Regions from separate parts of the Micromonospora sp. NPDC049107 genome, predicted to be linked through region 4. Evidence: riboswitches for the same ligand, from Rfam matches in the RefSeq annotation. Region 4 holds a riboswitch; each other region holds the start of a gene.
The links. A riboswitch is a leader RNA that binds a small molecule or an ion and turns the genes downstream of it on or off. The one in region 4 is predicted to bind cyclic di-AMP.
Positions count from the first base shown of each region.

Region 1 (7,870 bases), on a different contig from region 4:
GGCCCCAGCGCCGCACCCTCGCCGCACGGGCCCGGCCCGAACGGCGCACCCCCGCCGCACGGGCCGGTCGTGAGCGCCGTCGCGGCGGGTCGCTGAGCACGTTCGCGCACCTCGGGCGCGGCGGGTCGGGTCGGGGGCCGTACCCTTCTGCGGTTGGCCCGCGCGGTTCGCGCCGCTTGCCGGCGACATCGAAGGAGCGTGCGTTGACCGACCAGACCGCCCTGGAGCAGGAGATCGCCGTCGAGCAACGGCACCTCGACCGGGTGTACGCCCGACTGGCCGAGCTACGGCAGTCGGCGGTGCGCGCCGAGCGGGACGGCTACCGGATGGCGCGGGTGGGCACGTTCGGCGCGCTCGTCGAACGCGACGCGATGGTCTTCCACGCGGCTCAGCGGCGGCACACCCTCGACGCCGAACACGAGGGCCTGGTCTTCGGCCGGCTGGACCTGCGCGACCGGCAGGTGCTGCACGTCGGGCGGCTCGGCATCCGTGACGAGGACGCCAGCACCCTCGTCGTCGACTGGCGGGCGCCGGCCGCGTCGGCGTTCTACCAGGCCACCCCCGCGCAGCCGCTGGGCGTGGTGCGTCGCCGCACCATCCAGTCCCAGCGGGAGCGGGTCACCCGCATCGAGGACGACCTGCTCGATCCGGAGGCGGCCCCGGAGGGGATGACGGTCGTCGGTGACGGCGCGCTGCTGGCCACCCTCTCCCGGGCCACCGGTCGCGGCATGCGCGACATCGTGGCGACGATTCAGCGGGAGCAGGACGAGGCGATCCGGTCGCCCGGCTCCGGGGTGACGATCGTCGCGGGCGGCCCGGGGACCGGCAAGACGGCGGTCGCCCTGCACCGGGCGGCCTTCCTGCTCTACTCCGACCGCAGCCGGTACGCCGGTGGCGGCATCCTGGTGGTCGGGCCGTCGACCGTCTTCGTCGAGTACATCGCCTCGGTGCTGCCGTCGCTCGGCGAGGACACCGCGACCCTGCACTCGCTGGGCACCCTGTTCCCGGGGATGACGGCCACCCGAACCGACCCGCCCGAGGTGGCGGCGGTGAAGGGCTCGCTGCGCATGCGCCGGGTGCTGGAACGGGCGGCCCGCGACGCGGTGCCGGGGGCTCCTGGCGAGCTGCGCCTGCTCTACCGGGGCGGGCTGCTGCGGTTGGACCGCCGCGAGCTGGACGCGATCCGGGACCGCGCGCTGCACCGGGGCGCCCGGCGCAACGAGGTTCGCCGCGCCGGCTTCGACGGTGTCTTCGCCGCGCTGTGGGCGCAGGCCCGGCGCGTGAACATCGGCCGGCTGCCCGAGCAGCGGGCCTTCGAGGACGAGATCGCGGAGCGGCCGGAGTTCCGGGAGTTCCTCAAGGCCTGGTGGCCGCGCCTGCACCCCCGGCACGTGCTGGGCTGGCTGGCTCGACCGGATCGGCTGCGCCGGTACGCCGGCGGGATCCTCTCCGGCGCGGAGATCCGGCTGCTCGGCACGGCGTACCAGAGTCTGGACAGTGCGGGCCTGACCATCGCGGACGTGGCGCTGCTCGACGAGCTGGACGCGCTGCTCGGCAAGCCGGTGAAACCGGCGCGGGCCCGGCGCGACCCGTTCCAGCTCGCGGGCGGCGTTCGTGAGCTGAGCACCGCGGCCGACCGGCAGCGGGCCGCCCGCGCGGCGGCCCGGGAGCGGCCGGAGGACTACCGGGAGTACGCGCACGTGGTCGTCGACGAGGCGCAGGACGTCTCGCCGATGCAGTGGCGGATGATCGGTCGGCGTGGGCGGTTGGCCTCGTGGACGGTGGTGGGCGACCCGGCGCAGACCGCCTGGACCGGTGACCCCGAGGAGCTGACCCGCTCCCGCGACCAGGCGCTGGGCCGGCGCAAACGGCACGAGTTCACGCTCACCACCAACTACCGCAACTCGGCGGAGATCTTCGCGGTGGCGGCGGCGGAGATCCGCCGGCTCTATCCGGACCTGCCCCTGCCGAGGGCCGTCCGCTCCACCGGCGTCGACCCGGTCGAGCTGGTGGTGCCGCCCGCCGGGCTCCAGGCCGCGGCCGTACAGGCGGCCACCGGCCTGCTGGGCGAGGTCGACGGCACGGTCGGGGTGATCACGCCGGTCACCCGCCGCGACGAGGTCGCCGGCTGGCTCGACGCGCTCGGCGCGACGCGCTTGCAGGTGGTGACCAGCCTGGAGGCCAAGGGCATGGAGTACGACGGGGTCGTGCTGGTCGCCCCCAGCGAGATCCGGGCCGATCCGGGCTCGGGTGTACGCACGCTCTACGTGGCGCTCTCCCGGGCAACCCAGCGGCTCACCACCGTCGACCCGACCGGCTGACCGTCGGGTTGGCGCGCCCAGGGGCCGGCCCTCGCCCTACACTTGCACACATAGCGATGTGAGCATACATTTGACCGGGTCCCGGGCGACGTCGGAGGGTGGGTCTCGTGGGAGCAGGACATGACCACCACCACGGGTCGGTCGCCAACGCCGCCCACCAGCATCGCGGACGGCTCTGGGCGGCCTTCGGACTGCTCGCTGCCCTGATGGTGGTCGAGGCGGTGACCGCCTTCCACACCGGCTCGCTGGCGCTGCTCTCCGACGCCGGGCACATGTTCACCGACGTACTCGGCATCGGGATGGCGCTCGCCGCGATCACCGCCACGCGGCGGGCCACCGGCGACCCGCAACGCACCTTCGGGCTCTACCGCCTCGAAGTTCTCGCCGCGCTGGCCAACGCCGTCCTGCTCTCCGGCGTGGCGGTCTACGTGGTGATCGAGGCGATCGGCCGGTTCGGCGACCCGCACCGGGTGCTCAGCGGTCCGATGCTCACGGTGGCCATCCTCGGCCTGCTCGCGAACGTGGTCGCCTTCGGGCTGCTGCGCGCCGGCGCCCGGGAGAGCATCAACCTCCAGGGCGCCTACCTGGAGGTGCTGGGCGACCTGCTCGGCTCGCTCGGCGTGATCGGCGCTGCGCTGCTCATCGCCGTCACCGACTGGTGGTGGGCCGATCCGCTGGTCGCGGTCGCGATCGGCGTGTTCATCCTGCCGCGCACCTGGCGGCTGGGGCGGGCCGCCGTACGCATCCTCGTGCAGGCCGCCCCGGAACACCTCCAGGTCACCGCCGTGCACGACCGACTGGCCGCGGTGCCCGGCGTGGTCGAGGTGCACGACCTGCACGTCTGGACGCTCACCTCGGGCATGGAGGTGGCCTCCGCGCACCTGACCATGGCGCCCGGCGCGGAGGTCGGCGCGGTGCTCACCGCGGCGCGTACCGCCCTGCGGGACGACTTCCGCATCGAGCACGCCACGCTGCAGACCGAACCCGGTGCCGCCCCGGGCGCCTGCGGTTCCGTCGAGTGGTGACCGTCATCCTTCGCGATGGTGCCGGCACCTTCCGTCACATCGGCTGCACAGACCCCACCAGCACCGGTAGGCTCTGTCCCGGCCACCACCCGGCGGCGCCTCCCGGCGCCGGTGGCGGCCGTCGCCTAATCGCCCGACAGGGCGAACCGGGGAACCATGTTCCTGGGGTGCATCCGCGTCAGCGGTAGGGATCTTCCGTCCCGAACCCGTCAGCTAACCCGGTCGGCGGCTGACGGAAGGACATGCGTAGTGGCACCAGCACGACCACCCGCCGCCCGGCTTGCGGCACTGATCGTCATGATGGTCACCCTCGGCGTCGCGCTTCCGGTCGGCGCCGCCACCGCCGCTCCCCCCGCCGGCCTGCGGGCCGCCGCCGCGCCCGACGGCGACGAGGAGGGCGGCACCCCGGCGCTACGGGCCCAGCTCGAGGCGGCCAGCAAGGGCTACCTGGACGCGAAGCGCGCGCTGGACACCTCCATCCAGCGGCAACAGCAGCTCGCGGTCAAGCTGAAGGACACCGAGGCCGAGATGACCGTACGCAACGGCAAGGTCGGCGAGATCGCCGGCGTCGCGTACCGCACCGGCCGACTCAGCACCGTCTCGGCCCTGCTCAACAGCAACACCCCCGAGGGCTTCATGGACCGGGCGGCCGCCCTCGACGTGGTGGCCGCCAACGAGGACCGGGTGCTGCGCGACCTGCACGCCACCCGGGACGAGGCGAACCGCACCCGCGTCGCCCTCGACGGCGAGATCCGGGAGCAGCGTAAGCAGGTCGAGGTGATGGCCAAGCGCAAGGAGCAGGCCGAGCGGGCCCTGACGGTCGCCAACGACAAGGCACGCGCCAGCGCCGCCGCCGACACCGACACCGGCTCCAACCGTGGCACCTCCACCGCCAACGCCCAGCCCGCACCGCGCAACTCCGACGGCTCCTGGCCATCCGAGTCGTGCAGCATCAACGACCCCACCCCGGCCAGCGGCTGCATCACCCCCCGCACCCTGCACGCGCTCAACCAGGCCAAGGCCGCCGGCTTCACCCGGTACGTCTCCTGTCACCGCAACGGCGGCTCGGGCGAGCACCCCAAGGGCCGGGCCTGCGACTTCGCCGCGCAGAAGGGTGGCTTCGGCGGCATCGCCACCGGCGGCGACAAGACGTACGGCAACAACCTGGCCGCGTACTTCATCCGCAACGCCGACCGGCTCGCGGTGCTCTACGTGATCTGGTTCAAGCAGATCTGGCTACCCAGCAGCGGCTGGAAGTCGTACAGCGGGGGGAACGGCGACCCCTCCAGCGACCACACCAACCACGTGCACCTGTCGGTGTACTGACCACCGACGCCGTCCGGGGTACGTCAGCGGGCGTACCCCGGACGTCGTCGCTGGTCGGACGACCACGCGGGGTCGGGCCGGGAGCATTCGGGTATGCCGCGAATCGCGCCCCGCACGCGCAAGGCCCTGCTCACCCTGCACCTGGTCACCTCCCTCGGCTGGCTCGGGGCCGACCTGGTGCTACTCACCCTCGGCATCGCGGCACAGCGCGGCGCCGACCCGGCCGTGGTCTACCCGGTCGCCGGGCTCGTCGGCACCGTGCTCTTCGCGCCGCTGAGCGTGCTCGTGTGGCTCGTCGGTGTCGCCAGCGCGCTGCTCACCCCCTGGGGCCTGCTGCGCTACCGCTGGGTGGTGATCAAGCTCGTGATCACCACAGTGATGGTCGGGCTGGTGCTGTTCCTGCTCACGCCGAACCTGCGGCACGCCGCCGCGCTGGGCGCCGCGCTACCGACGCGGGACCGCGCCGACCTGGTGATCGCGCCCGCGGTGTCGACCAGCCTCATGATCATCGCGACGGTCCTGTCGACGTACAAGCCCTGGGGACGCCGACCCGCCGGCGGCACGACGCGGGATCGCCCTGCGCGCCCCGTGACGCCACGTCACGCACCAATAAGGAAGTAGTGGGCGCGGGACCGAGGGCTCACGGCGCGGGGTCGTCGAGGGCCGCGCCGAGGCGCGCGGCCAGGGCGAGGTGGGCGGCGCGGGCCTGACCGAAGGCGTACCGGAACAGGGGTGTCGGCGCGCGCAGGGTGATGTCGACGTCGATGCGGACCAGACCGTCCGGCTCGGCGCGCAGCCGGGTGTGGTTGCGAACCGTGGTGGCGGGCCACTGGCGGGCCACGGTGACGATCTCGTCGGGCTCGCTGACCAGCACGTCCGCGTGGTACGTGGTGCGAAAGCGCAGCGGGCCGGCGACCAGCCTGTCGTTGATCGTGTAGCTGGCGCGGGCCCCCGGGCGGGGCGGCACCTCGCGCACCCGCACGATCAGGGGATGCAGTTCACCCTGACGGGTCAGGTCGCTCAACAGCGCCGCCGCCTCGGCGACTGAGCAGCGGGCCTGGACGGTGTAGCTGAAGGTATCGCTGCCGAACACACCGTCTCCCGACGTCGCTGGTCGCACGATCGTCCCGTACGCCGCCCTGGGCTGGCAACGGCCGGACGGACTGGTGCTGTCCCTCGGGGTCGACGTGGTGCTCTGCGCCGCCTCGTTGCAGGAGCCCGGGCAGGCCGCGCAGCCCGGCACCGACGTGGCGTTGCTGGCCGCCGGCTACGCGTCGGTCACGGCGATCCGGGCAGTCACCGAGGTGACCGACGTGGACCTGACCGGTCCGGACGCGCAGGCCTGACGGTGGCCGCCCGCGCCTCAGGCGCCGGGAAGCACCTCGGGGGTGGCGGCCCCGGCGAAGTAGGGCTCCGGTGCGCCGAAGAGACCGAGCAGGCCGGTCACCCAGAGCTGACGGTGCACGAACCGGCTCGGCTCGGTGACGACCAGCTTGACGCCACTGACCTCGGCGGTCTGGAAGCCGGCGACCATGGCGCTGATGCCCACGGAGTCGATGAAGGTGACCAGCCTCATGTTCAGCTCGATGCGCAGCGGACGGCTCTTGGCCAGCACCTCCGCAATCGCCTCTCGCACCTCGTACGCTGTGTCGACGTCGATCTCACCCCGCGGGGCGATCTCGACGACACCACCGGACAGGACCGACTTCACGATCGACAGGCTCACGCGAGCACCTCCACCCGCCCGTCCCCCGGGCGCCTCATCAGTACGCGGGCCGCGACCGAGAGTATTCCTCCAACGGCCTCGGTCGCCACCCCTCGGGATGAGCAATTCACGGATCCGAGCGGACAAAGTCGCCCATATCCCCACTTTTCGGCATCTGATCATTCAATACTTTTCGTTATCTGATCAGTCGACGATCGGTCGGAACCGACGCGTCGCCGGACCAGGGTAGCGGTCGCGGTCCGGCAGGCCCGACATCCGTGCCGTCCCGTACGCCCGCCCCGCGTGGGACCGGCGTGTCGCGCCAGCGGTCCCGGCCCGACCCGCCAGCGTGGTTGCCGACGCTTCCTAGCATCGGCCCGGAACACCCACCGTGACGGAGAGGACCTTCGATGATCAAGCGACTGGCCGGGTTGGCCGGCGTCGGTCTGCTGCTCGCCCTCGTACTGGCCTGCGGTTTCGGCGGCGGAGACGACGACGATGACGATGACGACGATTTCGCACGCGGCGTGGCCGCGGTGGCGGTGCGCTGACCCCCGACGGGTGCGCCACTCGGGGCCGGGTTTGCGCGCCACCGGCCCGGGGCACTGCGCAGTCAGCGAACCGTGTCGCGCTGGACGGACGCCGAGGTCCGAAGTGGCCGGCGGCTTCGGCACCTGAGGAGGTAACCACGATGTTCGGAACCAACCTACTGGACCGGCGAAGTAAGCCGGAGCGGATCGCGGACCAGGCGTGGGAGCAGCTGCTCTCCGCCGTCAGCTCCGCGGGCGACAGCGTCCGGGACACCGCGCGGTCGGCCCGTCGCAGCAGCGGCGACCTCGCCGACGGCGCCGGTGACCTGGTGGGCTCGGCGGCGGAGGAGGCACGGCGTCGCGCGGCGCGCGCCTTCGACGCGCTCGCCGGACGCCAGCCGGCGCTGCCGTGGACGCTGCTGATCGGCGCCGCGCTGGTCGGCGCGGCGGTCGGCTGGGCCGTCGGCTCCGCCGCTCGCGCCGCCGGCAGTCGAGACGACCGCGCGGTGGACGACGTCGAGTTCGTCGACGTCGACCGCCCCAACTCCCCCGTCGGCCTGGACGACTAGCCACCGGTACACCGAGCGGGCCCCGTCGACATCGCGTCGGCGGGGCCCGCTCGCGTACCGGTGGCGGTGCTGGGCGGAATGTGCGCCCGGTCCGCCGGGGTGCCGGACCCCTCAGGCAACCCCGGCGGACCGGTGTTCTCGGGTGGCCCGGACGACGCCGGGCCACCGGGTCAGCGACTCGTGCAGCTCACCGAGGCCGGCGGCGAGTTGGTGCCGGTCCAGGAACCGAGGAAGCCGATCGTGGTGCTGGCCCCGGGGGCGAGCGCGCCGTTCCAGCCGCTGTCCACAACCGAGACGACCGCCCCGGTCTGGGTGTGGGTGCCGCCCCAGAGCTGGCTGACGCGCTGGCCGTTGGGGAACGTCCAGCCGAGCGTCCAGCCCGCGATGGGCCTGG
Region 1 covers NZ_JBEZEC010000009.1:242,056-249,925, reverse strand. Annotated here, with positions in the region: gene AB0B55_RS23155 (AAA family ATPase) at 204-2,321, shown strand; gene AB0B55_RS23150 (cation diffusion facilitator family transporter) at 2,429-3,346, shown strand; cyclic di-AMP (ydaO/yuaA leader) riboswitch at 3,459-3,590, shown strand; gene AB0B55_RS23145 (hypothetical protein) at 3,644-4,672, shown strand; gene AB0B55_RS23140 (hypothetical protein) at 4,766-5,293, shown strand; gene AB0B55_RS23135 (SRPBCC family protein) at 5,313-5,765, opposite strand; gene AB0B55_RS23130 (hypothetical protein) at 5,839-6,018, shown strand; gene AB0B55_RS23125 (STAS domain-containing protein) at 6,036-6,398, opposite strand; gene AB0B55_RS23120 (hypothetical protein) at 6,788-6,928, shown strand; gene AB0B55_RS23115 (hypothetical protein) at 7,069-7,476, shown strand; gene AB0B55_RS23110 (cellulose binding domain-containing protein) at 7,647-7,870, opposite strand, start outside.
Region 1: it holds a riboswitch for cyclic di-AMP, as region 4 does, so the genes downstream of both, AB0B55_RS23145 (hypothetical protein) here and AB0B55_RS17400 (transglycosylase family protein) in region 4, are expected to answer to the same signal.

Region 2 (7,870 bases), on a different contig from region 4:
CCAACGCGCCGAACGTGCGGGAGGTGCACGCCGTCAAGGGCGTGTCGTTCACCGCGTACCGGGGCGAGGCGATCGGGTTGATCGGCAGCAACGGCTCGGGCAAGTCCACCATCCTGCGGGCCATCGCCGGCCTGCTGCCGGTCAACCGGGGCGCGATCCACACCCAGGGGCAGCCGTCGCTGCTCGGGGTGAACGCGGCGCTGCTCAACGACCTGTCCGGCGAGCGAAACGTCGTGCTGGGGTGCCTGGCGATGGGCATGCACCCCGACGAGGTCGCCAAGCAGGCCGCGGGGATCATCGACTTCTCCGGGATCAACGAGCGGGGTGACTTCGCCAGCCTGCCGATGCGCACGTACTCGTCGGGCATGGCGGCCCGGCTGCGGTTCTCCATCGCCGCCGCCAAGAGGCACGACGTGCTGCTCATCGACGAGGCGCTCGCCACCGGCGACAAGGGTTTCCGCAAGCGCAGCGAGCAGCGCGTCCGCGAGCTGCGCGAGGGCGCCGGCACGGTGTTCCTGGTCAGCCACCAGCTCTCCTCCGTGCGCGACACCTGCGAACGGACGATCTGGCTGGAATCGGGCCTTATCCGGATGGACGGCCCGACCGACGAGGTCATCCGCGCGTACGAGGCGTTCGCTAACAGCAAGTAGAGTGCCGGCCAACCACCGGCATCGACACGGCAACCAGGACCGCGTCGCCCGCGTTGGGGCGGCGCGGTCCGCGCGTTAAGGTTCATTCCGTCGCCGCTCGGGCGGAACTTTCCGTTAACGCAACCCTGAGAGTGAGGATCCGGCAATGACGCAGGACCAGACCACTGGCCCGGACGCCGCAACGGAGACCCCCGCACCGTGGCGGCCCTCGCGGACAGTGGCCGTGGTGCTGGCCGGCGGCACCGGGACCCGGCTGGGCCTCGGCATCCCCAAGCAACTGCTCAAGATCGCCGGTAAGCCGATCATCGAGCACACCCTGGCGGTCTTCGAGGCCGCTCCGGAGATCGACGAGATCATCGTGCTGATGGCGACCGGTCACGTCGACGACGCCCGGCAGATCGTCGAGAAGGCCGGCCTGCGCAAGGTCACCCAGGTCATCGAGGGCGGCGACACCCGCAACGCGACCACCCGGATCGCGCTGGACGCGGTCGGCCCGACCGACTGCAACATCCTCTTCCACGACGCCGTCCGCCCGCTGCTCAGCGGCCGGATCGTGCGCGAGTGCGTCAACGCGCTGTGGACCTACGCCGCCGTCGACGTCGCCATCCCCTCCGCCGACACGATCATCCAGGTGGACGAGAACGACTGCATCACCGACATTCCGGTGCGCTCCCGGCTCCGCCGGGGACAGACCCCGCAGGCGTTCCGCTCCCCCACGATCCGTGAGGCGTACCGGATCGCCGAGAACGACCCCGACTTCGCCGCCACCGACGACTGCGGCGTGGTGCTGCGGTACCTGCCGGGCACGCCGATCAAGGTGATCGACGGCTCGGACGAGAACATCAAGGTCACCCACCCGGTCGACGTGCACCTGGCGGACAAGCTCTTCCAGCTCGCGGCCGCGCAGGCGCCCCGGCTGACCGATCACCGCAGCTACACCGAGGAGCTGACGGGCCGCACGATCGTGGTGTTCGGCGGCAGCTACGGGATCGGCCACGAGCTGACCGAGCTGGCGCGGCGCTACGGCGCGCAGGTCTTCCCGTTCAGCCGCTCCACCACGGGCACCCACGTCGAGCGCGCCGAGGACGTCGAGGCCGCGCTGACGACCGCCTTCGAGGCGACCGGCCGGATCGACCACGTGGTGGTCACCGCCGGGATCCTGGAGCGGGGCGCCCTGGCCGAGATGGACGAGGAGACGATGGACCGGGTGTTGCAGGTCAACTTCGTCGGCCCGGTGACCATCGCCCGGCAGGCCCTTCCGTACCTGCAGCAGACCAAGGGTCAGCTGCTGCTCTACACCTCCAGCTCGTACACCCGGGGTCGGGCCCGCTACGCCCTCTACTCGTCCACCAAGGCCGCCCTGGTCAACCTGACCCAGGCGCTCGCCGACGAGTGGGCCGACGTCGGCGTACGGGTCAACTGCATCAACCCGGAGCGGACGGCCACCCCCATGCGTACGCGGGCCTTCGGCGAGGAGCCGGAGAACACCCTGCTGGCCGCGGAGGCCGTCGCCCAGTCCTCGCTCGACGTGTTGATCTCCGACCTGACCGGCCAGGTCATCGACGTACGCCGGGCGCCTGGCGACGGCCCGTCCGTGCCGGCGCAGGCCGGCCCCGACCGGTCCGAGACGCCGGCCGCGGCGTCGACGAACTGACGTCGACGGCACCCCCGCGACACCGAGGGCGGCGATCGGAGCGACATGCGTGGTGACCTGGTTCGCAAGGTGGTCGCCCGGTGCCTGAGCACCGGGCTCGCCGTGCTGGCCTTCGTCGTGCTGGCCCTCACCGGCAGCACCGGGTGGGGCCTCGCGCTGGCCGTCGCCGCGCTGGTGGCGGCGGCCGCTGAGCAGCGGATCCGACCGGCCGCCGACCTGGTGGCCGAGAACGCCCTGATCGCCGCGGCGGTCCTGATCGGCTACTCCCGACGGCTCGACGACGGCTTCGACCCCGCGCTGGCCGCGACGGCGCTGGTCCTGCTGGGGCTGGTGCTGCTGGTGGGGCCGTTGCGTACCGCCGGCAACCTGGAGCTCCGGGCGGCCAACCTGCCGGTACGCGCCTGGACCCCGCTGATCGCTGACCGACTCGGCGTCACCCTGCTGGGGCTGCTCGCGGTGGTGGCCATCGCCGCCGCGTCGACCCTGCCGGCCGTCGTGGCGCTCGCCGCCAGCCTGCTGGTGGCCGCCGCCGCCGGGGCGGTCGCGCTGGACCTGGCCCGACGACGGTTCCGCCCGACCGCCGGCGGTGGGCAGGTCGCCCGCGCGCTACGCCGGCACGAGCCGGAGTTCCTGCTCTACTTCTCCGCACCGCCCGGCTCCGAGTACCAGGTCACCATGTGGCTGCCGTACCTCGAACGGATCGGCCGGCCCTTCCTGGTGCTGGTCCGTGAGCCGGAGTTCGTCGCGCCGATCGCCGCGGCCACCGACGCGCCGGTGGTCTACTGCCCCACGCTGCGCGCGATGGACGAGGCGCTGGTGCCGAGCCTGCGGGTGGCCTTCTACGTCAACCACGGGGCGAAGAACAGCCACTGCATCCGGTTCACCCAGCTCACCCACGTCCAACTGCACCACGGCGACAGCGACAAGGCGCCCAGCGCCAACCCGGTCTCGGGCATCTTCGACCGGATCTTCGTGGCCGGGCCGGCGGCGATCGACCGGTACGCCCGCGCCGGGGTGCAGATCCCGGCCGAGAAGTTCGTCGTGGTGGGCCGTCCCCAGGTCGAGTCGATCGAGGTGCGCCAGGAGCCGACGCGGGGCCTCGCGCACCCGACGGTGCTCTACACCCCGACCTGGACCGGGCACCACGCCGACGCCGACTACTGCTCGCTGCCGGTGGCCGAGGAGCTGCTGCGGCGGCTGCTGGGGCGCGGCGCGACGGTGATCCTGCGGGCGCATCCGTACACGACGCAGAACCCGGCGTCGGCACGCCAGTTGGGCCGGCTCACCGAACTGCTGGCCGTCGACCGCGCCCGCACCGGCCGGCAGCACGTGTTCGGCGCGGCCGCCCGGGAGCTGAGCCTGACCGAGTGCGTCAACCGCTCGGACGCGCTGGTCTCCGACGTCTCCGGGGTGATCTCCGACTACCTCTACTCCGGCAAGCCGTACGCCGTCACCGACATGGGTGACGAGGGCGACCGGTTCACCGAGCGCTTTCCACTGGCCGGCTCGGGCTACGTGCTGCGGCGCGACATGTCCAACGTGGACGCCGTGCTCACGGCCCTGCTGGACACCGACCCGCTGGCCGATGCCCGCTGGGTCACCCGCCGCCGCTACCTGGGCGACTTCCCGGCCGAGTCGTACGCCGAGGGTTTCCTGACCGCCGCCCGCCGCGAGCTGACCTCGGCCCGGGAACTACCCGCGCCCGCAGCCGCCTGACCGGTCAGCGGTACGGCTCCAGCAACGCCAGCACGGCCGCCGGATCCTCCAGGTGCGCGTTGTGCCCGAGACCGGACAGCGTGGCGACCGGTACGCCGTACTCCTTGAGCTGCGCGTCCGTGACCATCGGGTCGTGCTCCCCGCGGGCCAGCACCACCGGCACGTCGGTCGCCGCGAGCAGCGCGGCCAGATCGGGCGCGCCGACGGCGAACGCGGCGTTGTCCATCGCGAGCCGCCACCGGCCGTCGACCTGACGCAGACCGGCGTCGACCATCGGGTGGTCCGGGAGGACCAGACCGGTGAGGCCGGCGACCCGCAGATAGCGGCGGGCGGCCTCGGTGCGGCTGGTGAACCAGCCCACCGGGCGGGCGGCGAGGTCCGCGGCGCGGGCCAGCTCGGCCGGCGCCCAGACGGCCTTGATGCCCAAGCCCACCACCGCGTCCACCGGCAGACCGGCGGCGCGGGCCGCCAGCGCCAGGCCGACCACGCCACCGAGCGAGTGCCCGAGCACGACGATGCGGTCGTCGGAGGCCAGGCCCTGCGCGACCCGCTGGGCGAAACCCTCGAAGGAGTACGACGACAGCGGCGCCGACCAACCGTGACCGGCGAGATCGGGCGCCAGCCACCGGCCGGGCCAGTGCTGCTCCAGAAGTGGCGCCCAGGGCAGCCACACGTCACCCGTCGCCCCCATGCCGTGCAGCAGCAACAGGATCGGCTCACGGCCGGCTTGGCCGCCCGATTCATCCACCACGGCCGCAGTCTCCCACGGTTCGTGGCCCGGTACGAGAGCCGTTCACCCGCGTCGGGCCCCGACCTGGGAACGCCGCGGGCGCCGGCCCCTCGTGGGAGACGGCGCCCGCGGCGTCGTGGGGTGTCGCGCGTTGGTCAGGCGGAGTAACCCCGGGTGGCGATCCAGTTCGCCAGGTCGATCGTGGTGATCCAGTAGGCCGGGTCGGCGGCGTTCGCCGAGTCGGCAATCCGCACCGTACGGCCGTTGTCCTTGTAGCCGACGACGGCGATGTAGTGCCCACCGCCGTAGGAGTGGTAGCCGCCCTCGGTGTCGACGGCGTCGCCGGCGACGTTGGCCACCACGCCGCGGCCATCGGTGATGGCCTTGACGACGTCGGCCTGAAGGCGGTCCATCTGGGCCGGGCTGGGCGTGCCCGCGAACATGCGGGTGCGGTACGGGGAGCCCTTCACCTCGGCGTTGAGCACCCGGGTGGTGTCCTCGGCCGAGTTGGTGCCCATCTCGGTGGTGCCCAGTTCGGCGCCGAGCTCCTCCTGGGTGCGGTCGATGCCGCTGGCGCTGAGCGCGTTGCGGGTGGCCGCCGGGCCACAGTTGTAGTAGGTGTTCTGCGCCTCGTAGTCGTAGTCGAGCACCTTCGTCGCGGGCGGCTTCGGCGGCGTCGGCTTCCGGGTGACGTCCGGGTTGCTCGTGGCCTTCGCGGCGGGGGACGCGGCGCTGGTGGCCGGGGCGGCGGTGCTCGGCGCGACGCTCGCCGACGGAGCTGCGGACCGGAGTTCGCCACGGGAGGCGACGGTGTCACTGCGCATCTCGGCGACCGTGGTCGGGGTGCGCGAGCCGGCCGGGGCGTCGTCGGTGCCGGCGACCAGAGCGCCGGCGGTGGTGGCGATCGCGAGGGCCGCGGCGGAGGCGGCGACGATCTGGTACGGGCGCTCGGTCGCGAGGCGACGGAGCTGGCGCTTCAGGGTGTGCTTCACGAGGTCCTCCACGGTTCACAGGGAGAGCGGCACACCGGGGCTCGACCGGCATCCGGGCAGGCGTCAGCGCGCGGGCGGTGGCCCGCGGATGATGAGCCGCTCAGGGGAACGCCCGGCGCGGCCGGGCGGGAAGTGCGGTGACCCGGGGGGTCAGCTCACCGTCACGAGGCGGATGAGCGGGGACACCGCGTCGCCGTGGAGGCGGCGGAACAACAAGGGGGTCGAGGGGTGCTGCACGAGGATGGAACTCCTTCCGTCACCGCCTACCGGGTTAGCTGACGGATTCGGGCGGGAAGATCGCCCTACCGCGGGCCGTGGCTCGCGGATTCACCCCGGACTTACTGTGGGTCCCCGGTTCGTTGATCACGATTGAGCGGGTCGGCGCGGCGTCGCCTCCTGCGATCGGTAACCGCACCGGACGGGACGACAGTACTGGCCGGTACGCACTCTGCCAAGCCGCGCCCACCTGCGTAAACATCGATTGGCCCAGCAATTTCTGCGCGTTCTGCCGCTGACGTGACTCGATGGGACAACGGGTTCCGCCGGCACCTGTGGGCGACAACCGGACAGGTGGCCGACAACGCGGCCACAATCGCGGGCGCAATGGCCGCCGATGATGCCCGCCGCCCGATTTCCGCCGCCGGTGACCCGCCTCACATAACGGATCGGGCTCAACCGGCCCGGGCCGGACGCCAGCGTGCCACGAGGGCCGTACGCGACGGCCGCGTCGCGGTGCGCCGGGAGAACGCCGGGCTCGGCCGCGACCGGACCGCCGCCACGTACGCCTCCTCGGCGAGGACGCGCGCCGACTCGGCGGCCACCTCGGCGTCCCGCCAGGACGACCGCTCCCGCTCGGCGGCCGTCCGGTGCTCGGCCAGCCTCGCGTCACGGATCGCCCGGATGAGCAGCGTCTCCTGCTCGACCGGGTGCCGGCGGGGGTCCCAGCCGCGCCGGTGCCCGAACACGTCGCCGAGCTGAGCCATGGTCAACTCCCCCCGCCAGTGCGCCGCCATGGCGGCACGGTGCAGATAGCGCTCCCGGGCCGCGTACTCGGCGGGGGTGTGCGGGGTACGCGGTGTCGGCAACGCCCCGGCACCGGCGACCCGACGGGCGGCCGTGTCCGCCTCGTCGTACGCCGTCCAGGCCCGCTGCGCCTCGTCCTGAGCGACCAGCCAGTCAGCGCGCCGCCGTCGGGCGGTCCGCGCGGCCCGGGCGGCGGCCACGGCCACCTCCTCGGCGTACCGGCGCAGGTCGGCCATCTCGGCGACGGCCATCTCGCGGGCGGTGGGTGTCGGCGGCGTGGGGTCGGCCGCGGGCGAGTCCCGCTCCGGACGGGCCACCAGAACGGCGAGGACCGTCAGCGCCAGCAGGAACAGGGCCGACCAGATGGCGGCGGCCTGGGGCACCTCGGTCAGGAACTGGTAGAAGACGACGGTTTCCATGATCGACACCTCGGCATGAGCACGTAAGCGATGGGATGCCGCACGGGCGGGTGCGGGCGGTGTGTCGTCAGGTGTGGTGACTGGCGTTCGGTCTGGCGGCGTCGCCGGTGGTGGAGATCTCGGCGCGCCACACTCCGGCGCTCGCGGGACGGCGTGCCGCCCCGGTGACTGACCCCGCTAGGCCGGCGGGGCGCGGGGGGCCCGGCTGGCCGAGCCGGCGGCGCGGAGGGGCCGCTGCGAGCCCGTGCGCGTCGAGGTCACGCCCGCCAATGGGCGGGGCAACGCGTCCGAACCACCGTGCCGGGCGGGCTGCGGGTCGACCGACCGCGCGGAGGCGTCAGCGCCAAGCTCTGCGGCTCGTACCCCGCCGACCCTGCGGGTGACGGCGCGGTCGGTGACGGCGCGGTCGGTGCCGGCGCGGTCGGTGCCGGCGCGGTCGGTGGCGGCGCGGTCGGTGGCGGCCGAGCCGGTGGCGGCGCGGTCGGTGAGGACGGTGGAGAGGGCCGCGGTCGACGGTCCGAGCGGCTCCGCGAGGGCGAGCGACCCGATGATGGGCGGCGGGGCCGCGGCGGTCGATGCCGGCAGCAGCGCCGGGGCCGCGCCCAGGGCGAGCGACAGCACGGCGAGGCTGGTCAGCACCCGTGCCGCCCAGCGCGCCACCCACCACAGGGGACAGGTGAGCGCGA
Region 2 covers NZ_JBEZEC010000003.1:552,492-560,361, reverse strand. Annotated here, with positions in the region: gene AB0B55_RS10810 (ABC transporter ATP-binding protein) at 1-650, shown strand, start outside; gene AB0B55_RS10805 (bifunctional cytidylyltransferase/SDR family oxidoreductase) at 796-2,304, shown strand; gene AB0B55_RS10800 (CDP-glycerol glycerophosphotransferase family protein) at 2,350-4,020, shown strand; gene AB0B55_RS10795 (alpha/beta hydrolase) at 4,025-4,771, opposite strand; gene AB0B55_RS10790 (C39 family peptidase) at 4,906-5,754, opposite strand; cyclic di-AMP (ydaO/yuaA leader) riboswitch at 5,988-6,128, opposite strand; gene AB0B55_RS10785 (hypothetical protein) at 6,414-7,184, opposite strand; gene AB0B55_RS10780 (hypothetical protein) at 7,362-7,870, opposite strand, start outside.
Region 2: it holds a riboswitch for cyclic di-AMP, as region 4 does, so the genes downstream of both, AB0B55_RS10790 (C39 family peptidase) here and AB0B55_RS17400 (transglycosylase family protein) in region 4, are expected to answer to the same signal.

Region 3 (6,590 bases), on a different contig from region 4:
TCGTCTGCCTCGGCCCTTCCCTCACGCGAGGCGCCCGGCGGTCGGTTGCAAAGGAGTCGGTGCCGGTGGCAACCATGCCCCCTCATCGTCACGCACCAGGGTCGCCCGTTCGACCGCGTGGTCTGCGCCGGGTCGCACGTCGCCTGATCGTGCTGGTCGCCGCCGCCGCGGTCGGTGCCGGCATGATCGCCGTGCCGGCGCAGGCCGAGCCGACGGTCGACGAGATCGAGGCGCAGATCGACAAGAAGTGGGAGGAGTTGGAGCCCACGATCGAGAAGTACAACAAGGTGCGGGCGCAACTCGCCGTCAACCGCAAGAAGTCGTCCGAGCTTCAGAAGAAGATCGAGCCGCTGGCCCTGCAGAGCGAGCTGGCACTCAACCGGGTCGGCGACCTCGCTTCCCGTTACTACATGTCGGGCCCCTCGCAGGAGATCGGCGCGCTGCTGGTCAGCGCCAAGCCGGACACGCTCACCGAGCAGCTCACCCTCCTCGACCGGCTCGCCTCCCAGGAGCGCAAGCAGGTTGAGGGTGTGCTCGCCGTCCGGGCCAAGTACGACGGCGAGAAGCAGAAGCTGGACGCGCTGATCGCCACCCAGACCAAGCAGCAGAGCGAGCTGGCGGCCAAGAAGAAGCAGATCGACGCCGAGATCAAGAAGCTCGAAGCGTCGATGCCCAAGACCACGGTCAAGACCGCCGGCTGCCCGACCATCAACGGCGTGGTCTCTGTGGCGGCGCAGAAGGCGATCAAGACCGCCTGCCAGCAGGTCGGCGACCCGTACGTCTGGGGCGCCACCGGCCCGAACTCGTTCGACTGCTCGGGCCTGACCCAGTACGCCTACAAGTCGGCCGGGATCTACCTCACCCACCACACGGGTGATCAGTGGAACGAGGGCAAGGCCGTCTCGCGCGCCGACGCCCGTGCCGGTGACCTGGTCTTCTTCTACTCGGGCCTGAGTCATGTCGGGCTGTATCTGGGCAACAACCAGATGGTGCACGCGCCACGCGCCGGTAAACCGGTGCAGGTGTCCAGCATCAACACCATGCCGGTCGCCGGGTTCCGCCGACCTGGCTGATCCCCAGCACGCACGACGACGGCCCCCGGTCACCTCGACCGGGGGCCGTCGTGGTTCCTCAGCGGGGTGCGCCCACCGGGGACGGCAGCAACTGCACGTCGGCGAGGTCGACGTACATGACGCGGTGGCCGAACTGGATCTGCGCGTACCGGTTCTGGCCCCGGATCACCGTCCAGTCGCCGGGCGAGGAGCCGTCGAACGTGCTGGCCCGGTAGTACTCGCCGGGCAGCACCGCGCCGACGGCGTACCGCTGGCCGGCGGCGAGGGTGTACTGCAACGGTGAGATCGCCTGGTACGGCACGCCGGCCGGGTAGGCCGCCTGCTCCGGGTACGCCCGCCCGTAGACGGGGACCGTGGCCCGGCCGGGCTTCGGGGTGACCACCATGCCGACCGTCCAGGTGGCCGTCGGCGCGGACGCGGGGTTGTGGAACCACGCCCGCTGCCCGAGGTACCAGATGGCCGTCCAGTCGCCCTGTCGACCGGCCAGCGCGTACGTCTGGCCGGCGGACGCGCGGGCACCGTGGTCCGACACGTCCATCGTGTTCGGGGTGCCGTCGGGGCGCAGCGCGATGTCGTTGACCAGTGGCGCGTCCGGAGCCGGCGCGGTGCGTAGCACCACCGACGAGGAGCCGCGGGGCGCGCACGGCGTCCCGGGGGTGACGCATCCGGTGAACGCCGGCTGGTTTGTCGCGTAGTCGGGGTCGATCCGGACCAGCCCGGTGGCCGGGCTGCCGGTGTCCAGCCGTGGGGCGTGCAGCAGGTCGAAGTAGTGCGTCCAGTCCCAGTACGGCCCGGGGTCCCAGTGCATCCCGCGGACCGTCGCCGCCGTGGTGCCGGGCACGTTGTCGTGGCCGATGATGTGCTGGCGGTCCAGCGGGATGCCCAGCCGCAGCGCGAGGTGCCGCACCAGCTTCGCCGACGTGCGGTACATCGCCTCCGTGTACCAGGTGCCCTGCGCGGCGAAGCCCTCGTGTTCCAGCCCGATCGACTTGGCGTTGACGTACCAGTTGCCGGCGTGCCAGGCGACGTCCTTGGTGCGGACGTGCTGGGCGATGTGCCCGTCCACCGAGCGCAGCGAGTAGTGCCAGCTCACGTAGGTTGGGTCCTGGACGAGTTGCAGGGTGGTCGCCCAACTCGCCTCGGTGTCGTGGATGACGATGTACTCGATCTTCTGCCGGGCGGGCCGGTCGGACAGGTCGTGGTTGCCGTAGTCGCCGTCGCCGAACGCCGCGTAGGGTGCCGGGATCCACTCACAGGACACGGTGCTCGGGCACTCCAACCCGTCCGGGCGGGCGAGTCGCCGCAGCCCCAGTCGGTCCAGCCAGGACCGCTCGGGTCGTACCGCCCGGGCCGGCAGCGTGACCCGCTGGCCGTCGTCGGTCACCCGCGTCTCGCCCGCGCCGATCGTGGTGAAGACCTCGTCGGCGAAGGCCGCCGCGGCATCGGCGCTGTCCGCGCCGGCATAGCGGGCCACCGCGCCGTACCAGGTGCCCGGGTCGGTGCCGACTCCGACCGGGGCGCCGACCTCCCGTTGGTACGCGGCCAGCAGCGCCGCCCCACCCCGGAGGTTCGTCGTCGGGTCGGTGCGCAGCGCCTCGGCGGTGGCGCCGGTGAGCGCGGCGGCGGCGTCCACGGTCTGCAGCGCGGCGCTGGGCGGCGCGTTGCCGGGGGCGGGCGCCGGTGCGAGAGGACGACGGGACTCGTCGCCGCGCGGATCCTCTCCCGGGGCGTCGTGGTGACCGCCCCGGGGCAGGGCGGTCACGTGCCGGGCGTCGGTCAGGTGCATCGGGCCGTAGCCGCCGCTGGTGCTCGGCGTGCCGGCATTGCTGTCCCAGCGGGACTCCAGGTAGGAGACGCCGAGTAGTACGTCGATGGGTACGCCGTACTCGGTCGCCGCGGCGGCGTACTGCTGCTGGCGGTCGGCGGCGGGGGCCGCGGTGGCCGGGCCGGCGGACAGCGGCACGGCCGCCGTGGCGGTGACGAGCGCGACGGCGAGCAGGGTCGGACGTTTCATCGAACCCCCTACATGTGAACTGGTGTCGGTGCCGTCACCTTCGTCCTGCTCGGGAGCCCGCGTCAATACCTTTCCATGTTTCGAAACGTACGGAAGGAAATCTTCACGTCCGCTCGATGGCCCGCCGCAATCGGTACGGAGTGTCACGGCCGCACGGGTTGCGGATCGGTAACGGCCGTCTCTACTCTGGTCATTCGTCGGCCCGGTAGCAGGTCTGCCCACCCCGGGCGGTAACGGACCGACACCGCCGAGTCGCTCGCGAGCGAGCCGGGGACCCAGGTTCCTCGGGGTGAATCCGCAGTTCCTGCGGTAGGGCGCCCACTTCCCGCCCGAACCCGTCAGCTAACCCGGTAGGCGGTCAGGAAGAAGGAGTACGGAACCCGGTGGCCCTCCAAGCCCCGCGGCCGTCGTCCGGACGGTCGGCCTCGGCCGACCCGACGTCGATCGTGCCGCGTCCACGCTGGTCCCGCTTCACCACCGCCCTCGCCGCCCTGGTCGGCGTCGCCGTCGTCCTGACCGGTAGCGCCACGGTGGCCCACGCCGACCCGTCCGTCGCCGAGATCGAACGGCAGATCGACGACGACTGGAACAAGCTCGAACCGATCATCGAGCGGCACAACGCCACCCGAGCCGACCTGGCCCTCAAGCGCAAGCAGGCCGACACGCTCGCCGCCCGCATCGCGCCGCTGGAGCGCCAGGTCGACGCCGCGATGGACAAGGTCAGCGCGCTGGCCGTCCGCGCGTACATGGGTGAAAACCTGTCGACCGTCAACACGATGCTCGGCAGCCGGTCGCCCAGTGAGATGGTCGGTCAGCTCGAAATGCTCGACCGCTTCGCCCACAACCAGCAGGAGGACGTCCGCCAGGTCGCCGACCTGCGCAACGAGCTGGCCCGGCAGAAGGCGCCGCTGGACGAGATGGTGGTCCAGCTGACCCGCACCGAGGCCCAGTTGGCGGCGAAGAAGAAGCAGATCAACGAGGAGATCGACCGGCTACAGAAGCTGCGCCTCAAGGTGTACGGCAACGGCGGCGGCGGTTCGCTGCGTCCCGCGCCCTGCCCGGCCAGCTACCCGGGTGGCGGTGCCGGCATCGCGGTCAAGTTCGCCTGCGCCCAGATCGGCAAGCCGTACGTGTGGGGCGCCGAGGGTCCGAACTCGTACGACTGCTCCGGGCTGATGCTGGCCGCCTGGGCGAAGGCCGGTGTGTCGCTGCCGCACAACGCCGCCGCGCAGAGCCGGGTGACCAAGAACGTCAGCAAGGGCGACCTGCGCCCCGGTGACCTGGTCTTCTACTACAGCGACATCCACCACGTCGGCATGTACGTCGGCGACGGCTGGGTGGTGCACGCCTCCCAGGCCGGCGTGCCCGTCAAGATGAAGAAGGTCGACGACGGGCCCATCCACAGCTACGGTCGCCCCGGCTGAGGTGTAAGGAAGGGCCCCCTTCTAACGCCTCAGGTATAGAAGGGGGCCCTTCCTTACATCGCAAGGGCGGATCAGCGCGTCGGCCAGGCACGCCAGTTCTGCCAGGAGCGACTGGGCGTCGGGCCTCGCTGACCCTGGTAACGCGAGCCGTAGACCACCGAGCCGTACGGGTGTTCGGCGGGCGACGAGAGTCGGAAGATGCAGAGCTGACCGATCTTCATGCCCGGCCAGAGGGTGATCGGCAGGTTCGCCACGTTGGACAGCTCCAGCGTGACGTGCCCGGAGAAGCCCGGGTCGATGAACCCGGCGGTGGAGTGGGTGAGCAGGCCGAGGCGGCCCAGCGAACTCTTCCCCTCCAGTCGGCCGGCGAGCTGGTCGCCGAGCGAGATCACCTCCAGCGTCGAGGCGAGCACGAACTCTCCCGGGTGCAGCACGAACGGCTCGCCGTCGGGCACCTCGACCACCGAGGTCAGGTCGTCCTGCTGCATGGCCGGGTCGATGTGGGTGTAGAGATGGTTGTTGAAGACCCGGAACAGCCGGTCGAGTCGTACGTCGATGCTGGAGGGTTGGACCAGGGTGGGCTCGAACGGCTCCAGGCCCAGCGTGCCGGCCTTGATCTCGGAGACCAGGTCACGGTCGGAGAGCAGCATCGGACCACCATAGCGAGGTGGGCGGTGACCAGCGTGTCGAGGTCGCTCCTCGTACATTTGTTCGATAGAATGCTCGCATGGCTTCCTGGTCCGATTTCGCCGTCGACGAGCCCCGCCTCGCCGACGGCATCCGCGTTCTCCTGCAGCAGTACGGGCCGGGCTTCGGCTATCTGGCCACGGTCCGTGCCGACGGTGGGCCCCGGGTCCATCCGGTCTCCCCGGTCATCACCGACGAGGGTCTGTTCTGCTTCATCATCGACTCGCCGAAGCGCCGGGACCTCGAACGGGACGGCCGATACGCGCTGCATTCGTTCCCTCCGGAGGAGAGCGACGACGAGGCGTACGTGGCGGGTCACGCCTGGCCGGTCACCGATCCGGTCCGGGTGGCCCGGCTGGCGCAGAGCGCTCGGGCCGAGCCGCGGGCCGACTGGCGGCTGTTCGAGTTCACCGTCGACGTGGCGATGCTGACCCGTCGTGACCAGCACGGCCTGGGCATCGCCGTGGGGCGTCCGGCCGTCCAGGTCTGGCTCGATCCGCAGACCCCGCCCGCGGCGGCCGCGCCCGCGGCCGTACCGCAGACGCGCCCGACCCGCCGCAGCCGCGACGTTCAGTGCACGGCCGCCTGACCACGGCCCTGGGGGCAGAGACGCCGGTGCCGGCTCCGTCGTGACGGAGCCGGCACCTGGTGTACGCGTGGAGCTAGGCCGCGCGGTACGCGTTCCACGCGGTCAGCATGCGGCTCGCCTGACCCGCGGTGAACTGGTACATGCACGAGTCGTAGGTGTAGTCCATGAAGTTGGTGATCGGGTCCAGGCCGGCCGCCGAGCAGGTGTTCCGGCCGGTCGGGCACTCGTACGCGGGCGACGCCTCGGCCGGGGTGTCGCTGACGCCGTCACCTGAGCCGCCGCAGCCACCCTGGAAGGTGTGGTAGAGGTTCAGCCAGTGGCCGACCTCGTGGGTGCCGGTGTCGCCCTGGTTGTAGTTGGTGGCGGTGCCGCCCGGCAGCGACTCGTTCAGCACGACCACGCCATCCATGCTGCTGAGCCTGCGCTGCGGGAAGGTCGCCCAGCCCAACAGGTCGTCGCTCAACTCGCCGAGGTAGATGTTGAGCGTGTTCTTGCCGCCCACCCGCAGCGACGACTTCATCGACCGCTCCGCCGACGAGCCGTCGACGATGGGATACCAGGACGGGTTCGTCACCCGGTTGATCGAGTCGAGTCGGAAGGCGAACGCGGTGGCCGCGCCGCCGGTCCCACCCGCGTAGGCCTGGTTCAGCACGCTGATCTGCGAGGTGATCATCGAGTCGGGGACGTTTCCGCCGGCCCGAGTGCTGTTTTCCTGGATCACGTGCACCACCACCGGGATGGTGACCGTAGCGGCCAGCGTCGTGGCGCCGGCGCCGGCCCGGTAGTTGGCCCGCTCGCGCAGC
Region 3 covers NZ_JBEZEC010000004.1:237,916-244,505, reverse strand. Annotated here, with positions in the region: gene AB0B55_RS12285 (NlpC/P60 family protein) at 60-1,073, shown strand; gene AB0B55_RS12280 (N-acetylmuramoyl-L-alanine amidase) at 1,132-3,087, opposite strand; cyclic di-AMP (ydaO/yuaA leader) riboswitch at 3,323-3,458, shown strand; gene AB0B55_RS12275 (NlpC/P60 family protein) at 3,471-4,511, shown strand; gene dcd (dCTP deaminase) at 4,583-5,161, opposite strand; gene AB0B55_RS12265 (pyridoxamine 5'-phosphate oxidase family protein) at 5,239-5,787, shown strand; gene AB0B55_RS12260 (zinc metalloprotease) at 5,861-6,590, opposite strand, start outside.
Region 3: it holds a riboswitch for cyclic di-AMP, as region 4 does, so the genes downstream of both, AB0B55_RS12275 (NlpC/P60 family protein) here and AB0B55_RS17400 (transglycosylase family protein) in region 4, are expected to answer to the same signal.

Region 4 (7,870 bases):
CACACCGAGCGCGTCGGCGAGCCGGTCCCGCAGTCGGGCGTAGTACGTCAGTGCCTGCGCCCCGCGACCAGCCGCGACCAACGCGTGCAGCAGCACGGCGGCGACCGGTTCGTCGAGCGGGTGCTCGTCGGCGAGCCGGGTCAGCGGATCGATCACCGCATCCGGCTCGCCCCGTCGCAACAGCCCACGGGCCCACTGCACGACGGTGTCGGTGTGCCGGCGGTGCCAGTCCTGCCGGACCCGGGCCGCCCACTCGCCCGGCAGCCCCGCCAGCGGCTCGCCACGCCACAGCTCAAGCGCCCTGCGCAGCAGTTCCACCCGTTCGGGGTCCCCGTCGGGCAGCCCGTCGGCACGCTGCCGCAGCGCGTCGAAGTGCGGGCCGTCCACTGTCTCCGGTGGCAGGTCCAGCAGGTAACCACCCGACCGTCGCGCCAACACGTCCGGCGCGCCCGCGTCGGCCAGCACCCGGCGGAGCCGGGCGAGGTAGACGTGCAGGTTGTGGCGAACCCGGGGCGGCGACGCGTCGCCCCAGACCCGGTCCACCAGAGCGTCCAGGTTCACCGGTCGGCCCACGTCGACCGCCAGTGCGGCCAGGACGGCGCGCTGGCGGGCCGCTCCGGCATCGACCGGACGGCCGTTCGCCCAGACCTCGACCGGCCCGAGGACCCGAATCTCCATGAACCGCCGCTCGCTGCACCGCCGGTCGCCCCACCGGCACCCCCGGGACAGCCGGATTGAGGTTCCGGCAGGAATTCGTCGACCTTCCGCGCAGATCATCGTTGCTACAAGGACATCGATCAACGTGATGTCGGCAACTCGACTCGCGGCCGGTTCCGGTCGTGACGACACCGGAGGTCACCATCGTGCGAAGTGCTCTGCGAAGGCTCACGTCCGCGCTGCTCGGTACGATCGCCGTGGGCGCCACGCTCGGCGTCGCCCCGAGTCCGGCCCAGGCCAACTACGCCTGCCCGTCGGGTCTGCTCTGCCTGTACGCCGGGGCCAACTTCAGCGGCGACATCTTCCTGCTCGACGGTCCGTACAACGGATGCAACGACGTCCCGCTGCCCTCGTACTTCCGCAACCGGGCCCAATCGATCATCAACAACCGGCCGTCCGGCACCGTCTCCACCTTCTGGGACAACGCCAACGCCACCGGCCTGCTCGGCTACCAGCACGCCTATGGCTACCGGGCGAACCTGGCGTACGACTCGGCCGCGATCGGGGGGAACTGGAATCAGCGGATCGAGGCGGTCCGGGTCTGCTGATCCATGAGCGTCGCCGCGCAGGGGGGGAGCCGGCGACGCCGCACCGGGGGAGGGGCCGCCACGGCGCCGGCCGGAGTCCGCGAGGGCTCCGGCCGGCGCTGTACGGCGGTCAGCCCGGGTAGTAGCAGACGTTGGGAATGACCGGGCCGCCGTTGACCCCGAAGATCGCGAAGCCCATGTAGGCACGTGTCTGCGGGCCGTACTCGCCGTCCTCGGCGATGTTCGCGTACACGATGTCCTCATTGATCTTGTGCTGGGCGTACCGGACGGCGTCCCGGGTCTTCGGACCGTAGTTCCCGTCCAGGCTGAGCGACCGCGCGTAGCAGTTGTTCAGCGCCTCCTGGAGCACCAGCACCGCGGAGCCCGAGTGGCCGTAGGTGAGGTAGCAGCTTTTGTTTCCGGTCTGCCAGCCGACGGTGGGCACGTGCATGTCCGCGCCGCCCGGGTAGCCGCCGACCCGGTAGAAGGTCAGGCTGGTGCACGGGCTGGACGCCTGTGCGGCGGTCGGCGCGGACAGCGTCAGGCCAGCGCCGGCCAGTAGGGCTACGAGGACGGCTGCGGCGCGGCGACGGCCGTTGCGACTCTGCTGGAGCGGCATGATCTCCTCCTGGGGTGTCGTTTCCGGGATGGACCCGGTGTGCTCCAGAGCATCGCTACCGCCCGTCTACGGTTTCCTGTCCGAACGTCAATTCACCGGGACGGCAGGCCCTGATCGGAAACGGTCCATGATGGCCGCTGCACAGGTGGACGTCGTCCGCAACCGCTGGCCGCAGCGCCCCGCGTGAGCCGGTGAACAACTTCACAAGCGGTGGGCGACCGTCACCCACCGTGCCTACCGTCGGTCGGGTCCACCACCGTGGACGCCGCGACCGGCAACGCCAAATCCTGCCCCCGGTCGTCGGAAACAGAACCCGGGCAGGAGCGGGGGACCCAACGTTCCTCGGTGCATGTCACCTCGGGGTGAAGCCGCCAGCGCGCGGCCGGGCTCCTCGGCCCGAACCCGACAGCTCACCTCGCCGGCGTGGAGGAATGATCCATGACGTCTGCGTACACCCCCCGTCATCGACGGGTCACCACCCGCCGCGTCGCCGTCGGTACCCTGGCGGTCGGCGCGGTCACCGGCGCCGTCGCCCTCTTCGGCCCGGCGGCCCCGGCCCAGGCCGGTGTCAACTGGGACGCGATCGCCCAGTGCGAGTCCGGCGGCAACTGGAAGATCAATACCGGGAACGGCTACTACGGCGGGCTGCAGTTCTCCCAGGGCACCTGGGCCGGCTACGGCGGCACGAAGTACGCCGCCCGCGCCGATCTGGCCAGCCGTGGCGAGCAGATCGCGATCGCCGAGAAGGTGCTCGACGGGCAGGGCATCGGCGCGTGGCCGACCTGCGGCCGCAAGGGCGGCTCGTCGGGCGGTACCTCGACGAAGTCCACCGCGAAGTCCCCGACGAAGTCGACCTCCAAGTCGTCGACGTCCACCTCCGGCAAGGAGCGGCCGGCACGCGGCGACCAGCCGGCTACCCGTGGTCACGAGCGGACCGCCCCGGCGGCCGGCGGCGACACGTACGTGGTCGCGCCGGGGGACACCCTGTCGGAGATCGCCGAGCGGCACCCCCGCAGCGGCGGCTGGCAGGCCCTGTACGAGCGCAACCGTCAGCTGATCGGCGCGGACCCGGGCCTGATCTTCCCGGGGCAGCGGCTCGCTCTCTGACGTACGTACCGACGAACGCTCGGCCGGGTCACCGGCCGAGCGTTCGTTCGTCTGGCGCTGTCCTCGCGGGACGGGTCACGCCGCCGAGGCGGCCGACCTCGCCTCGCGGCGGGCCATCACGTCGCCGTTCCAGCCCCAGCGCTGCGCCGGCGCGGCGGCCTCGGCCGTCCAGCCGGTGCCGCCCCCGCCACCGTCGATGGCCGTCTCGACCGAGTCGGGGGTGCTGCGGGCCAGTCGCAACGACTGCTCGGCGGTCGTACGCGCCGCACACGGCCAGGACTGGCCGGCGCACTGGAGGTTGCGGCAGCGACCCTCGTCGTCGGCCTCGTGGGCCTCGAGCACGTCGACCGCGAGCTGCCAGAGCAGCGGGTCGGTCACGTCGCCCGGACGTTCGGCACGACGGCTCGGTCGGTTGCTGGTCTCGTCGGACATGGGCCCCCCTCGTCAGGCTTTCCCCTCAAGACTTCACCTGTGTGCGGCCGGCTAAACCGCCGACCTGCTGTGATGTGTCTCCGGTCGCAGCAACCGGGGCGCTCTAGTCCGGCAATAGCGGCATCTCGACACCGGGAGCGCGGCCGAGCAGCGCCGCCCGGGTGAGCGCCGTCGAGCCGAAGCGGTCGCGGACCGCGTCCACGGCGGCGTCCAGGTCGGCCCCGGTGTTGGCTTGGAACGGCAGCTCCGGCTGCACCGGGTTGTCGTCCAGGTTGCCGACCGAGACGCCGAGCAGGGTGACCCCGCGCCGGTCGATCTCCGGTAGGGCGGCCCGCAGCAGTGTCCGGGCGGCGGCGAGCAGTGCGGTGGTGTCGGCGGTCGCCTTGGCCACGGTGTGCGAGCGGGTGGCGCGGGTGTAGTCGCCGAAGCGGAGTCGCAACACCATGGTGCGTCCGGACCGTCCGGCCGCCCGCATCCGTCGGGTGACCCGGTCGACCAGACCGGCGAGGATGGCGTCCAGTTCCTCCGGCGCAGGTGGGGTACGCCCCAACGCGTGCTGCGCGCCCATCGAGCCCCGCCGCCGGCCCACCTGCACCGCCCGGGGGTCGCGGTTGTGGGCGAGAGCGTGCAGGTGCAGGCCGGCGCCGGCCCCGAGCAGGGACACCAGCGCGGCCTCGCCGAGCCGGGCCACGTCCGCGACGGTACGGATCCGGCGTTCCCGCAGCTTCGCGGCGGTGACCGGACCGACGCCCCAGAGCCGTTCCACCGGCAGTGGATGCAGGAACGCAGTCTCGGCGTCGGGGGCGACAACCAGCAGCCCGTCCGGCTTCGCCACTGCGCTGGCCACCTTCGCCAGGAACTTCGTCCGGGCCACACCCACCGTGATCGGCAGGCCGACCCGGTCGCGGACCTCCCGGCGCAGCCGCTGGGCGATGTCGGCCGGTGTGCCGACCAGCCGGCGCAGCCCGCCCACGTCGAGGAACGCCTCGTCGATGGAGAGCCCTTCGACCAGCGGCGTGGTCTGTCGGAAAATCTCGAACACCGTCCGGCTGGCCTGCGTGTACGCCGACATCCGGGGCGGCACCACGATCGCGTCCGGGCAGAGCCGTCGTGCCTGCTGACCCCCCATCGCGCTGCGCACACCCCGCGCCTTCGCCTCGTAGCTGGCGGCCAGCACCACGCCGCCGCCGACGATCACCGGCCGTCCGCGCAGGCGCGGGTCGTCACGCTGCTCGACCGACGCGTAGAAGGCGTCCAGGTCGGCGTGCAGGATGTGGGCGTCGTGCGACACGTACACATGTTCGCATGACGGCCGGTCGTCGCGGCAGTGAGCTGGGAGAACGCCCGCTCAGTCGAGGCAGAACTCGTTGCCCTCCGGGTCTGCCATGACGATGTGACCGGCGCCGAGCGGGGGAGCGGGCTCGTGTCGGGCGAGCCGTGTGGCACCCCGAGCGGTGAGCCGGTCGGCCTCCGCCTCCAGGGCCGCCATCCGGTCGTCACCCGTCAGCCCCGGCGCGGCCCGCACATCGAGGTGGACGCGATTCTTGGCCTGCTTGCCCTCCGGCACCCGCTGGAAGAACAGCCGTGGCCCCGCCCCCGTGGGGTCGACCACCGCCGACGCGTCGTTGCGTCGCTCCGGCGGCACGCCCATCGCGTCCAACGCGGCCTCCCACGAGTCGAAGCCCCCGGGCGGGCCCTGCAACTCGTAGCCGAGGGTGTCGGCCCAGAACGCCGACAGGGCGGCAGGATCGGCAGCGTCGAACGTTATCTGCACTTCACGGGCCATAGCAGCATCCTCGTTCCCGGTCCGGTCGGTCATGTCGCCATCCTCTCGCGACGGACCGACAGGATCGTTGCGACAGCGGGTGCGGTCCGGTCACAGGTCGTCGAAGGGGCGGGCGTAGCGGAATTCGCCCCGGATCGATCCGTGCCAGGCGGTCAGCGGTCGGGCCATGAAGTACTGCGGGCCCCACGGCTGCGGCGGGGTGACGCCCAGCTCGACGGCCGGCCGGAACCCGAAACGCGGGTAGTACTCGGGGTGCCCGAGGAGCACCACGAGCGCCTCGTCTCGGGCGTCGGCGGCGCCCAGGACCGCGTGCATCAGGGCGCTGCCGACCCCGCGTCGCTGCCAGCCGGGCAGCACGCCGAGCGGCCCGAGACCCAACGCCACCGGCGCACCGGCCACGCGGGCCCGCGTGGCCACCACGTGACCCACCACCAGGCCGTCCGTATCGACCGCCACCAGGGAGTACGCGGGCAGCCACCCGTCGTCGACGCGCAACGCGTCCACGAGCGTCGCCTCGACCGGCAGGCGACCGTCGCCACCGCCGTCGGTGCTCCTGGTGGCGGTGTCCGTGCTGGGCCCGTGCTCCGGATCGTGGTCCGGATCGTGGTCCGGCCCGTGGCCCGGATCGTGGTCCGGATCGTGGTCCGGCCCGTGGCCCGGATCGTGGTCCGGCCGGTGGCCCGGATCGTGCTGCGGCCCGTGCTCCGGATTGTCGGCAGGGCCGTGGTCGGCGGCGGCGAAGGCCGCGGCGTGCACGGCCCGGATGGCGTCGATATCGGCGGGGGTCTCACGTCGGATCAGCACCGCGCCACCATAGGTCGGCCGGGAACACGACTCCACGAGTTATTCGCGCGGCGCCGGATGACGCCGAAGGAGACTCTGGCGGACCCGCTTCTTGGGGGGTGTCGGATGGCACCGCAGAGGCCTCGGGGCGGAAGCACCACAAGAAGCGTGATGCCTGTGAGTCATCAAGATGACTCACAGGCATCACGCTCTTCGGGCGGCGGGCCGGTGGGGCGCGGGCCGGTGGGGCGGTAGGCCCGGCGGCGGTTGGCGGCGGCCCGGTGGCCCGGTGGCCCGGTGGGCCGGTTGGGGCGGTAGGCAGGTTGGCGGCGGGCCGGCGGGCCGGTAGGCGGCGGGCCGGTGGGGCGGTAGGCAGATTGGCGGTGGGCCGGTGGGGCGGTAGGCAGATTGGCGGTGGGCCCCGTGGGCGGCGGGGCGGTGGGCGGGATCAGCCGACGGCGGTGGGTGACGGCGGGGCGCTGCCGCCCTGGGGCGCCTCCGGGATCATCAGCCGGATGATCTCTTTCTGGTCGGCAGGGGAGGGCAGGCCCCAGTGCGGGCGGTACCCGTACACCTCGTGCAGTGGGGTGGAGCCGGTGCGGCCGTCCAGGATCTCCACGGCGTCCGTGCCGATCAGGCCGGGGTGTTCCACGCCGCAGGCCTCGGCGACCTTGGTCAGGTCCCGGCGCAACGTCGCCAGGTAGTTGGCCGCCCGGACGGACTTGAGCGTCGGGTCGAGGCCCCGGGCCAGCCACGCGTTCTGTGTCGCCACCCCGGTGGGGCAGGTGTCGGTGTGGCACTTCTGCGCCTGGATGCAGCCGATCGACAGCATCGCCTCGCGGCCCACGTTGACCATGTCGCAGCCGAGTGCGAACGCCACCACGGCGTTGTCCGGCAGGCCGAGCTTGCCGCTGCCGATGAACACCACCCGCTCGTGCAGGTCGTGTTCCGCGAAGACCTTGTAGACCCGGGAGAAGCCCTGTTGGAACGGGAGCGACACCGAATCGGTGAAGATCAGCGGCGCGGCGCCGGTGCCGCCCTCGCCGCCGTCGACCGTCACGAAGTCGACGCCCCGGCCCGTGTCGCGCATCAGGCCGGCCAGCTCCTGCCAGAAGCTCAGGTCGCCGACCGCCGACTTGATGCCCACCGGCAGGCCCGTCTCGGCGGCCAGCAGCTCCACCCAGTCCAGCAGGCTGTCGCAGTCGGAGAACTCGGCGTGCCGCGACGGGCTCACGCAGTCCCGCCCGGCCGGGATGCCCCGGGTCGCGGCGATCTCGGCGGACACCTTCGCTCCGGGGAGCAGGCCGCCGATGCTCGGCTTCGCCCCCTGGCTCAGCTTGATCTCCAAGGCGCGCACGGGAGCACCGGCGACGAGGTCCTTGAGCCGGTCCAGACTGAACCGGCCGTGTTCATCGCGGCAGCCGAAGTACGCCGTACCGAGCTGGAAGACCAGCTCACCGCCGTTGCGGTGGTACGGCGACAGGCCACCCTCGCCGGTGTTCTGCAGACATCCGGCGAGGGCGGCGCCCTTGTTCAACGCGGTGACGGCGTTGCCGGAGAGCGAGCCGAAGCTCATTCCGGAGATGTTGACCACCGACCCTGGCCGGAAGGCGCGCGCCCGATCCCGGGCCGCGCCGAGCACCTTCGCGCACGGCAGTCGGACGTCGTGCCCGGCCGTCGGCGACGACGGTGGCACGGCCCGGCCGAACGTGCGGTGCTTGATGATCGGGTACCCGGGCGTGAACTCGATGTTGTTGTCCGTACCGAAGCCGAAGTAGTTGTTCTCCTGCTTGGCGGACGCGTACACCCACCGGCGCTGGTCCCGGGTGAACGGCCGTTCCTCGTCGTTGCCCGCCACGATGTACTGCCGAAGCTCCGGCCCGATCGCCTCCAGCAGGT
Region 4 covers NZ_JBEZEC010000006.1:341,239-349,108, forward strand. Annotated here, with positions in the region: gene AB0B55_RS17385 (BTAD domain-containing putative transcriptional regulator) at 1-678, opposite strand, end outside; gene AB0B55_RS17390 (peptidase inhibitor family I36 protein) at 864-1,265, shown strand; gene AB0B55_RS17395 (peptidoglycan-binding domain-containing protein) at 1,375-1,863, opposite strand; cyclic di-AMP (ydaO/yuaA leader) riboswitch at 2,132-2,302, shown strand; gene AB0B55_RS17400 (transglycosylase family protein) at 2,302-2,970, shown strand; gene AB0B55_RS17405 (hypothetical protein) at 3,046-3,402, opposite strand; gene dinB (DNA polymerase IV) at 3,506-4,693, opposite strand; gene AB0B55_RS17415 (VOC family protein) at 4,751-5,188, opposite strand; gene AB0B55_RS17420 (GNAT family N-acetyltransferase) at 5,279-5,992, opposite strand; gene AB0B55_RS17425 (FMN-binding glutamate synthase family protein) at 6,420-7,870, opposite strand, start outside.